Regions from separate parts of the Mycobacterium sp. NPDC003323 genome, predicted to be linked through region 2. Evidence: predicted binding sites of a transcription regulator. Region 2 holds the regulator's gene; the other holds the start of a gene.
The links. The regulator LexA, encoded in region 2, represses DNA repair genes until DNA is damaged. The targets are predictions, from matches to a motif close to CGAACANNTGTTCG.
Positions count from the first base shown of each region.

Region 1: ACWDUN_RS26835 (DUF222 domain-containing protein) is a predicted target of LexA. The motif match lies at 1,481-1,494, and genes of this name have one in related genera.

Region 1 is NZ_JBSFSB010000020.1:59,637-65,134, forward strand. It holds gene ACWDUN_RS26830 (FAD-dependent oxidoreductase) at 1-1,316, shown strand, start outside; gene ACWDUN_RS26835 (DUF222 domain-containing protein) at 1,524-3,203, shown strand; RNA gene rnpB (RNase P RNA component class A) at 3,258-3,653, shown strand; gene ACWDUN_RS26845 (CYTH and CHAD domain-containing protein) at 3,661-5,124, opposite strand; gene ACWDUN_RS26850 (enoyl-CoA hydratase/isomerase family protein) at 5,263-5,498, shown strand, end outside.
Region 2 is NZ_JBSFSB010000001.1:795,695-801,192, forward strand. It holds gene ACWDUN_RS03565 (acyl-CoA dehydrogenase family protein) at 1-723, shown strand, start outside; gene ACWDUN_RS03570 (sunset domain-containing protein) at 841-2,988, shown strand; gene lexA (transcriptional repressor LexA) at 2,989-3,663, opposite strand; gene ACWDUN_RS03580 (DoxX family protein) at 3,728-4,144, opposite strand; gene ACWDUN_RS03585 (oxygenase MpaB family protein) at 4,141-5,082, opposite strand; gene ACWDUN_RS03590 (TetR/AcrR family transcriptional regulator) at 5,229-5,498, shown strand, end outside.

The sequences.
Region 1 (5,498 bases), on a different contig from region 2:
GCACGGCTCGGGTGACCATGGTGAAACCCGACGGTGCCGGTTTCGTGGTGGAGTCCTCCGACGGCAGCCGCGAACGTGCCCGCCGGATCCTGCTGGCCACCGGGATGCAATACCGCCCACCGCAGATCCCCGGCCTGGATGCACTGTGGGGCGGTTCGGTGTTCCACTGCCCGTTCTGCCATGGCTGGGAGGTCCGTGACCAACCGCTCGCGGTGCTCGCCGACGGGGATCGCGCGGTGCACATGGCCCTGATGTTGCGCGGGTGGAGCGACGATATCGTCCTGCTGACCAACGGCGGACCGGCGCCGGACAGCGATCTGCTGGCCGGGATCCCTACCGACGAGCGCGCCGTCACCGAATTCCATTCCGAGGACGGCGAATTGCGTGAGATCCGGTTCGCGACCGGTGAACCTCTGGCCAGGCGCGGTGCACTGGTGGCCGCGACGTTGCACCAGCGCTCGCATCTGGCCGCTCACCTCGGCGTGGCGTTCGCCCCGCCCACCCCGGTGGCCGCCGATGCGATCGTGGTGGACCAGTTCCAGCGCACTACGGTGCCGGGGGTGTTCGCCGCCGGTGATGTCAGCGTGGCGATGCCGCAGGTGGCGGCGGCCGTCGCCGGCGGTTCGATGGCTGCGGCCGCCGTGGTGCAGAGCCTGCTGGCCGATGACGTGGGCCTGCCGGTTCCGCCGTGGCCGGTCCCGGACACCCAGCAGCACTGGAATGACCACTACGGCCAGCGGGACCGGATCTGGAGCGGCAAGGTCAACGCGCGGATGGCCGAGGTGGCGGCCGAATTGGCACCGGGCCGAGCGCTCGACCTGGGTTGCGGTGAGGGTGCCGATGCGATGTGGCTGGCCGAACGGGGATGGTCGGTGGTGGCCACCGACGTGTCCGATGTCGCACTACAGCGCGCCGCCCAGGATGCCGGTGAATTGTTGAGTCGCATCGACTTTCAGCACTGCGATCTGGAGCAGGGCTTCCCGGAGGGGCAGTTCGATCTGGTGTCGGCGCAGTTCCTGCACTCCAAGCTGCCGATGGATCGGGTGCGGGTGCTGCGCCGGGCGGCCGAGGCGGTGGCGCCCGGGGGAGTGCTGCTGATCGTCGACCATGGCGATGCGCCCCCGTGGTCGAATCACCATCACGTGCACTTCCCGCCCGCCGAGGAGGTCGTCGCCGGGCTGGAGCTCGGCGCGGACTGGGAGCGAGTGCGGGTGGAGGCGGTGACCCGCGAGGCCATCGGGCCCGACGGGCAGCCGGGTCACCTGACCGACAACGTGATGGTGTTGCGGCGGCGCGGACGCGCGTATTACGGGTGAGGCAACGATCGACCGGTTCGCGCGCACTTTCCTTGAGGCAACGAACTGCGCCCGCCGCATCCGCGATGTCCTTACCGCGACTCTGCAGCCGACTTGATCAGCGTCTTTCACGTTAGTCACCGGCACCGAAGAGTGCTGGTCGTGTCGGTGGGGCCATTTACTATAGAACACATGTTCGAGAGGTGTGATCGCGACACGCTGGCAGGGATGAGTGACGAAGCGCTCATCACCGCCGTCGCGGCTGCCACCCGGTCCGAGGCGGCCGCGGCCGCGCAACGGCTGGCGTTGGTCGCCGAGGTCACTGCCCGGCACTGCGATGACGAGGACGACGCAACGGCCGTGCAGCTGGTGGACGGGTGGGCGTTGGCCAAGGCCGCCGTCAGCGCCGCCTGCAACCTGAACCCGCATGCTGCGCACAAGCAGATGCGCATTGGTCAAAGCCTGCGCGAGCGCCTGCCTCGCACCGCTGCAGTGTTCGCCGCCGGGTCGGTGTCGGCGCGGGTGATCGATGCGATCACCTGGCGCACCCGACTGGTCGTCGATGCGGATGCGTTGGCGTTGATCGACGCTGCGATCGCGTCCAGCGCCCCCGAATACGGGGCGCTGTCGGAAAACGGGCTGATCAAAGCCGTCGACTGTTGGGTGCACAAGTTCGACCCGTGCGCGGTGATCCGGACCAAGGCCGCCGCGACGGATCGCTACATCGAATTCGGTGACTCCAGCGACCCCGACGGCATCGTGTCGTTCTGGGGACGGATGCGGGCCACCGACGCCAAAATCAGCGAAGCCCGCCTCAACGAACTGGCCGGCACCGTGTGCGATGACGATCCGCGCACCACACGGGAACGCCGCGCCGATGCCGTGGCCGCAGTGATGGCCGACGCGGATATCCAGAGGCTGACCTGCCTGTGCGGTAACCCCGACTGTGCCGGCTCGGGTAAAGACCCACGCGCATCTGCGGTCAATATCTACGTGCTGGCCAATGAACTGCCCGACGCCGGACACGGCGCCGAACCGACCTCGAGGCCCGGGCCGACACTGCCGGGCACATCTGCGGACCAGGAATCGGGACAGCCGCCCGAGGACACCGAGACGGGCGAGGAACCGAGCCCCGAACCCGAGCCGAACGCCGAGCCGCAGCCCCCGGCGGCACCCGCCGCAACGACACCGGCCGCGAAAACCTCGGCCAAATCTCCCGGCCTCGGCGCCGGCATCACCCTCGACGGCGCCATCATCCCGGCCCACCTCCTCGCCGAACTCGTCGCCACCGGCGCCGCAGTCCGACCTCTGGCCAACCCGGCCGAACTCGGCTCCGAGCCGCGTTACCGGCCCTCGGCCGCGCTTGCGGCGTTCGTGCGCATGTACGCCATGACATGCAGCTACCCCGGGTGCAGCCGCCCCGCCCACCGCTGTGACCTCGATCATGTCGTTGCCTGGCCGGCCGGGGCCACCCACCCAGGCAATCTGCGGCCACTGTGCCGCGAACACCATCTGCTCAAAACGATGCCCACCGGCTGGATGCCCACCGCCCACCCCGACGGCCGCACCACCTGGACAGCCCCCACCGGGCACCGCTACACGACGACGCCTTTGGCCGCGATCCTGTTCCCGCACAACACGATCGATGTCCCGATACCGCCGGTCCGGCACATCAGCCTGATCGACGACTGCGACAACAAACCGGTCCTGCCGCGACGGCAACGCACCCGAAAACAGGACCGCGAATACCGCATCAACGCCGAACGCACCCGCAACTCGGTAGAACTGGCACTCGAGCAGGCCCGCGGCCAACCTCCGCCCACGTACCCGGCGCCCCGAACAGCCCGCGCCGGCGGCTACTTCGACGAGACCACCGCCTACACCGACAGCGACCCGCCACCCTTCTGATCTGACCGCCGCTACCTTCGGACGGCGCGCTGAGGGTACGGTGATCTGCGCGGACGAGTTGGCCGGGCGGCCGCGGACCTCGGGAACACCGGGGTTCGAGGAAAGTCCGGACTTCACAGAGCAGGGTGATTGCTAACGGCAATCCGGGGCAACCCGCGGGAAAGTGCCACAGAGAACAGACAGCCGCCCGCAAGGGCGGTAAGGGTGAAACGGTGCGGTAAGAGCGCACCAGCATCCCGGGTGACCGGGATGGCTAGGCAAACCCCACCCGAAGCAAGGCCAAGAAGGCCGCAACCTGGTTGCGGTCGCGCAAGCGTTCGAGGGCTGCTCGCCCGAGCTTGCGGGTAGGCCGCTTGAGGCACCCGGCGACGGTGTGTCCAGATGGATGGTCGCCGCCCCACCGGTCACACCGGCGGGGGACAGAATCCGGCTTACAGGCCAGCTCGTCCGCCCTGCTCTACTTCATCGCCTTCTTCAGGGCCTTGAGGGCATCGTCGATACCGTCCTCGGCCTCGCGCGCCACCTCGGCCTCGCGCTGATAGAGCACCCCGTAGGTGAAGGTGTCCTCGCCGGCGGCATGCGCCGCGTCGGCCTCCTCGAGCAGATGGGTGCGGCTGACCACGCTGTCCTGATGATCGCCGAGCAGGCTCTGGATGGTCTTGGCGCTGTCGGCCACCTTGCTGTCCCCGGTGGCCGAGGCGGTGTAGCGAAGACGCTTGGCGCGCTTGCGGATCCGGTGCAGGGACTCGTCGGTGCCGTCCTCGTCGGCCGCCTTGGCCGCCTTGCGGACCTTCTTGTAAGCCGCCGCCACGCTGGAAGCGGCGGATTCGGCACCGGACTTCTCACCGGTCTCCGACGGCGCGGCCACCAGTTCGTCGAGCGCGTCGAGCAGCCGGAAGTACCGCTCCGAACGCATCGCCAACACCGACCGGCGCCAGCCCACGGCATAGCGCGCCTTGGCGCCGTCGACCAGTCGCGCCCGTACCGGTCCGCGCACCAATTCCGGTGCCAGCCCGTCGAGCGCCTTCTCGTACTTCTCGGCCAGCACCTCGGCGTCGCGGGCCACGCCGAGGATGCCGGCCAGCATCTTCAACTCTTCCAAGATCCAGGCGTCCTTGGGCAGACCGAACGATTCATCGGCGAGCAGGCTGCGGATCTTGCGCGTCGTCACCCGCATCTGATGCACCGAATCCCAGGCGTCGGAGCGCACGGCGCGGTCCCACACCAGCAGTTCGGCGACGTTCTCGGCCACCGCTCGGCGCACCGGATCCGACGTCTCGACCGCGGCCGCGGCGGCGGGTTCACCGGTGGCCAGCACCCGTGCCAGCTTCGACCCATGTCCGGCCGCCACCGCACCGGCATCCAGCAGTCGGTTCGACAGCCGGTCCAACAGGTCGGGAGCGCGCTCGCCGTCACCGGTGAGTTCCAACTCCCACTCACGCCAGGTCAGCGGCTCGCTGTCGGGACGCAGCGCCGCCGCGGACACCTGGTCGTCGCAGAATTCGGCGACCGGCGAGTCATCGGCACCGAACAGCAGCGACACCGTCCGGTGCGTGGTGATCCGGGCGACCGCGGACAGCGGCCGGTCGCGCACGATCGCGGCCACCACGTCACGGATCTCCTCAGGCACCGAATCCTCCAGCGGAGCCCGCACCTCGGTCCGCGCATCGGGTCCGGCCGGCAGCTTCACGTGCCAGCCGGCATCGGCACCGCCGGTCCGCCGGCGCAGCGTGATCTTGTTGGCGGACAGATCGTAGTTGGGGGTGTCGTAGTACACCGCCTCCAGAACCTGGGTGGGCGCGTGCTGAACCCTCGACACCAGCGCAAGTCCCTCGAAGGAGGGGGAGACCGTGGTCCCCACGACGTCGAACTTCCGCTCAACCTCGGTGTGGCGCGACGTCTTTGGTTTGTCAGCAGGCATGTTCACCCTTGTTCGATGTGACACTGGTTCCAAGCTGTGAACAGCGTGCCACATCCAGGTGAACAACCCCGGGCCCCAGACCGCCCAAACCGGGGTGCGTGTTACACATCACGACCACGGCGTAATACGGTGTGCGCCATGACCGCTTTCGAGACGCTGAAGTTCACCCGGACCGGTTCGATCGTCGACATCGTCCTGGATCGGCCCGATGCCGCCAACGGTATGAACGCGGCGATGACCCACGAACTCGCCGTCGCCGCCTCGCTGTGCGACACCGCCGAGACCAAGGTGGTCACCCTGACCGGCGCGGGCCGGTTCTTCTGTGCGGGCGGTGACCTCAAGGCGATGGCCGCCGCCGACGACCCGGGTGCCTT
Region 2 (5,498 bases):
CGCGCGGTGCGCGACGGTGACCACTATGTGCTCAACGGTTCGAAGACCTTCATCACCAACGGTATCCACGCCGACCTGGTGATCGTGGTGGCCTGCACCGATCCGGACAAGGGTGCACAGGGCTTCTCGCTGCTTGTCGTCGAGCGCGGCATGGCAGGTTTCGAGCGGGGCAGGCATCTGGACAAGATCGGACTCGAGGCGCAGGACACCGCCGAACTGTCGTTCACCGATGTGCGGGTGCCCGCGGAGAACCTCCTGGGACAGGAAGGCATGGGCTTTCTGTACCTGATGCAGAACCTGCCGCAGGAGCGCATCAGTATCGCGGTGATGGCCGCGGCGGCCATGGAGTCCGCCCTGGAGGAGACCCTGCAGTACACCAAGGAGCGCAAGGCGTTCGGCAAGCCCATCGGCAGCTTCCAGAACAGCCGGTTCACCCTCGCTGAGCTGGCGACCGAGGCGACCGCGATCCGCATCATGGTCGACGAGTTCATCCGGTTGCACCTCGACCGCAAGCTGACCGTCGAGCAGGCCGCGATGGCCAAGTGGTACAGCACCGAGGCTCAGGTGCGACTGGTGGACCGCTGTCTGCAGCTGCACGGCGGCTACGGCTACATGCGCGAATACCCGATCGCGCGGGCCTTCCTGGATTCGCGGATCCAGACGATCTACGGCGGGACCACCGAGATCATGAAGGAGATCATCGGGCGCGGCCTGGGAGTCTGACCGGTCCGACACGCCGTCGGTGCAGGTGGCAATATCCCACGAGTTCGCGGTCAACTGACGCAAAGTTGACGAACACGATACTTTCGTGGGGTTTTGCACGACTTCGGGAGGGACCGAATGACCACGCAGCGAACCCGGTTCGGCAATCTGGCCGGGCGGGCGGCGGCAGTGCTGGTGAGTGCCGGGCTGATGGCCGCGACGGTGCTGCTGGCGCCGCCGGCCGTCGCGACACCGGAAAGCGATGCCGACGCGGCGATCACGGCTGCGTGGGAGACCGCCGGCGGCGGACCGGCCGGTCCACTCGGACCCAAGGACGGCGGCGTCTATCCCGCGGGTGAGGGCTTCGGCCAGAACTTCGCCGGTGGCAAGATCTTCTTCACCCCCGGGACCGGTGCCCACATCATGACCGGCGCCATCTTGGAGAAGTACGAATCTCTCGGCGGGCCCACCGGTGACCTGGGCTTTCCGACCATCGATGAGGGTCCGGGCCGCGCGGCCAACAGCCGGAACGTCACGTTCAATGCCCCGGACAGCCCGGTCATCTTCTGGACACCGGACACCGGTGCCCGGGTGGTCCGCGGTGCGATCAACAGCGCCTGGGACACCCTGGGCGGATCGGCCGGGGTGCTCGGGGTGCCCAGCGAGGACGAGACCACCGACGGCGATGTGGTCAGCCAGAAGTTCACCGGTGGTGAGATCTCCTGGAACCGCAAGACTCGAACCTTCACGACGGTCCCGCCCGAACTGGCGGGTCAACTCGGTGCCGTCGAGGTTCCCTCGGACGCCACCTCGGCCATCGCCGCGGCCCGCCGGGCGGCCGGTGGGGAGCTCGGCCCGCTGGGTGCCGAGGAGGGTGCGCAGTACGCGATCGGTGCCGACGGTGTCGGTCAGAACTACGCCGGCGGCAAGATCTTCTACAGCCCGGCCACCGGTGCCAACGTGGTGACCGGTCAGGTGCTGGCCAAGTACGAGAGTGTCGGCGGGCCGACCGGGGATCTCGGATTTCCCACCGCGAGCGAAGCCGATGGTGGCCTGGCTCCGCAGAGTGCGGTGGTGCCGTTCGCCGCCGAGGACCAGCCGGTCATCTTCTGGACGCCCGATTTCGGTGCCGTCATCGTCCGTGGCGCGATGAATGCGGCATGGCAGAAGCTGGGCGGTGCAACCGGTGAGCTCGGCGCACCCAAGGCGGATCAGACCGAGAACGGCAACATCGTCACCCAGCAGTTCAACGGCGGGTCCATCTCCTGGGACTCGTCCACCAATCAGTTCAGCACCGAGCCGGCCGGCCTGCAATCGCAGTTGACCGGTCTGCAGGTGCCCGGCGCGGAGGCGCCGCAGAACCCGTCGGCCGCACCCGAGGCGGCGTCGGGCGGTGACGGTGACAAGTGGTACACGTGGCGCTGGTGGTGGCTGCTCGGCCTGATCCCGCTGGTCGGCCTGATCGCGGTGATCGCCGTTGCGGTGCTGCGCAATCGGCGCTCCCGCGACGACCGATTCGAGGACTACGACCGGGGTTACGGCGGCTACGAGGACCGCTACGACGGTTATGACGGCTATGACGGTCCCGACGCCCGCCGCGACGCGGAACCCGAGACCGGCGTGCTGCACGACGGTGGTTACGAGCAGCAGAGTGCGCAGAGCCCGTGGGCGCTGGTGCCGCCGGTCGGCGAGACCCCGCCGTATGCCAAGCGTTCGGCCGAGGCCGGTGCCCGTCCCGCCGACGACTTCACCGACGATCTCGGCGAGGATCTCGACGACGACGATCGGGACGATTTCGTCGACGCCGAGTACGTCGACGAGCCCGAATACGGCGACGAGCCCGAATACGGCGCTGAGCCCGAATACGGCGCTGAGCCGGAGCCGGCGGAAGCACCGCAGGAGCCGGTGTTCGACGAGGACGCGGTGGACACCGCGCCCACCCGCATCGAAACGCTGCCGCCGGAGCCGTCGGTACCCGAACTCGACGTCGAGCCGCCGACCGCGGTGGTCGGGGTCCCGCCGCTGCCGTCCTACGAGCCCGAGGTCCCCAGCGGCCGGCACGCGGCGGCGGCACCGGACGACGAGGCCGAAGACGCCGGTTGGACGTCCATGCGGCTGGCCACCACCGACCGCTACCGGGCCCCCGAGGGTTATCCGATCAAGGCGGACACCAAGACGGGTCTGTACTGGGCGCCGGGCAGCCGCGGCTACCGCGATACCGAGGCCGAGATCTGGTTCGCCAGTGAGGAGTTCGCCCGCGCGAACGGTTTCGTGCGGGCCGACTGATCAGACCTTGCGGATCACGGTGACGACCTTGCCGAGCACCACGGCGTCGTTACCGTCGATCGGTTCGAACGCCGGGTTGTGCGGCATCAGCCACACCTGGCCCTTGGTCCGCTTGAAGGTCTTCACGGTGGCCTCGCCGTCGATCATCGCGGCGACGATATCGCCGTTGTCGGCCACGTTCTGCTGACGGACGACGACCCAGTCGCCGTCGCAGATCGCCGCGTCGACCATCGACTCGCCGACCACCTTCAGCAGGAACAGTGAACCCTCGCCGACCAACTCGCGGGGCAGCGGGAAGACATCCTCGACGGCCTCCTCGGCCAGGATCGGTCCGCCCGCGGCGATGCGTCCGAGCACCGGGACGAAGGTCGGCTCCGGCAGTGTGTCGGAGCCCGCGACGTCGGTCGCGACGATCGGCGTCACGGTGTCGTCGGCGCCGCGGACGTCCACCGCGCGTGGGCGATTGGGATCGCGCCGCAGATAGCCCTTGCGTTCCAGGGTGCGCAGCTGGTGGGCGACCGACGAGGTGGACGTGAGTCCGACGGCGTCGCCGATCTCCCGGATGCTCGGTGGATAGCCACGGGTGGTCACCGAGGTGCGGATGACCTCGAGAATGGTGCGCTGACGCTCGGTCAGGCCGGAGCGTGCCTCAGGGGTGTCGCTGCTGTCGCTCATGGGGCTGAATGTAGTCGCCGCCGCACCGATAATCAAACATGTGTTCGAGGCGTGTCGCGTGTCTTCATCGGCGTCGCGGGATCCCGGTCGACCACAGCGCCCAGGCGATCAGCACCGGCTGGAAGAACAACCGGACCAGGCGCTTGGTGTCGGTGTCGAGGCCGAAACCGTCGGCATGGTTGAGGTACTGCGCGATGTTGCCCGGGAAGATCAGCACGAAGAACGCCGCCAGCAGCCGGCCGACCAGGACGCGGTCGCGTCGCAGCAGGGCCAGGCCGACGCCGAGGGTGATCTCGACGCCACCGGAGGCCATCACGACACCGTCGGCATCCATCGGAACCCACTTCGGCACCTGAGCCTGAAACTCTTCACGGGCCCAGAACAGGTGGCTGAGGCCGGCGAAGATCATCGCGCCGGCAAGCGTCAGGCGGGCGATGCTGCGCGCGCGGGTGGTGGGCGGCGGTGCGGGCACCTCACTCATCGGGCACCGGGCAGGTTGTAGGCGAAGGACTTCTGCTGGCGCTGCTTCATCTTCTCCAGGCACTCGTGATGCTTGCGGGCGTGATAGGCCAGCGGGAAATAGGTCAGCCGATCCGGCAGGATCCGGTAGGCCGTGCGGATGACGGTGTAGATGCGCTGCAGTTCACGCTCTTCGGCCGTGCTCCAGGTGACGCCGAGCTTCGCGCGCAACCGCGGATCGAGCAGCCCCACCACCGAGAGGTAATTCAGCCGCAGCCCGGGGCGCAGGATCCGGCGCGCCAGCGGGCGCAGGAGCGCGGGCACCGATGGCGGCAGGTCGACCTTGCCGGTCTTCATCTCGCCGATCAGTTGCAGTGCCTGCGGGGTGGCTTCCAGCCTGTCGATCCAGGACTCGAAGTAGGCATCCATCTCGGCCGGGGTCTGCGGGTAGTCGCGCATCGGCACGTGCAACAGCCGGGCCAGTCGGCGGTTGTCGCGTAGCAACTCGGCCTTCTCGTCGGCGGTGAACTCACGCCCCACCAGCAGCCGGCCGCCCTGGGCCGTGACGATGTAGCCGGTGGCGATCACCCACTGATAGGACTGCGGGTTCAGTGCGCTGATCTGCTTGCCGTCGGCGGCGCTGCGCATGGTGATCGGCTGGTGCATGGCGCGCACCCGGTTGCCCTCGGCGACGGCCTCGGTGCCGCCGTAGGTCCACCGCAGCACCGAGTCGACGGAGCGGATCGCGCGGCCACCCGGGTCGCCGTGGAAGGCCGCCGAGTAGCGGCCGGTGATCTCGGCGATCACCGGCTCCATGGCCTGCATCATGAACGCCGCCCCGTCGACGATGAGAAACGTCCAGCGCCCGGTGTGCTCGGCGGTCAGTGAGTCCAGCGGGACCAGCTCGGGCCGGCCGGCGTCTTCGGCATCGTGAACGGGTAGATCCGTGGTGGCAGTCATGACTGCGCGCACCTCCTCAAGGCTTGGGGCAGCGACGCTAATATGACCTATCGGTCGCATTCAAGTCGCGTTAGGAGGCTGCATTGGCTGCCGATAAAAGCACGTCACGGCATCGAAAGGCACCGAAGCAGGAGCGTTCGAGGGAGATGGTCGCAAAAATTGTGGACACTGCCGCGACCCTGTTGCGCAAGACCGGCCCCGAGCAGCTGACCACCAATGCCATCGCCGAGCGGGCCGGTGTCAGCAAGGGGTCGATCTATCAGTACTTCGCCAACAAGGAGGAGATCATCAACGCGGCCATCGAGAAACTGGCCGCCGAGCAGGCGCCCGCGATCGAGGACATGCTGCGCGCGGTCACCATGGCCGAACCGGAGGCCGCCATGGAGTCCTCGATCGACATCCTGATCGACTTCACG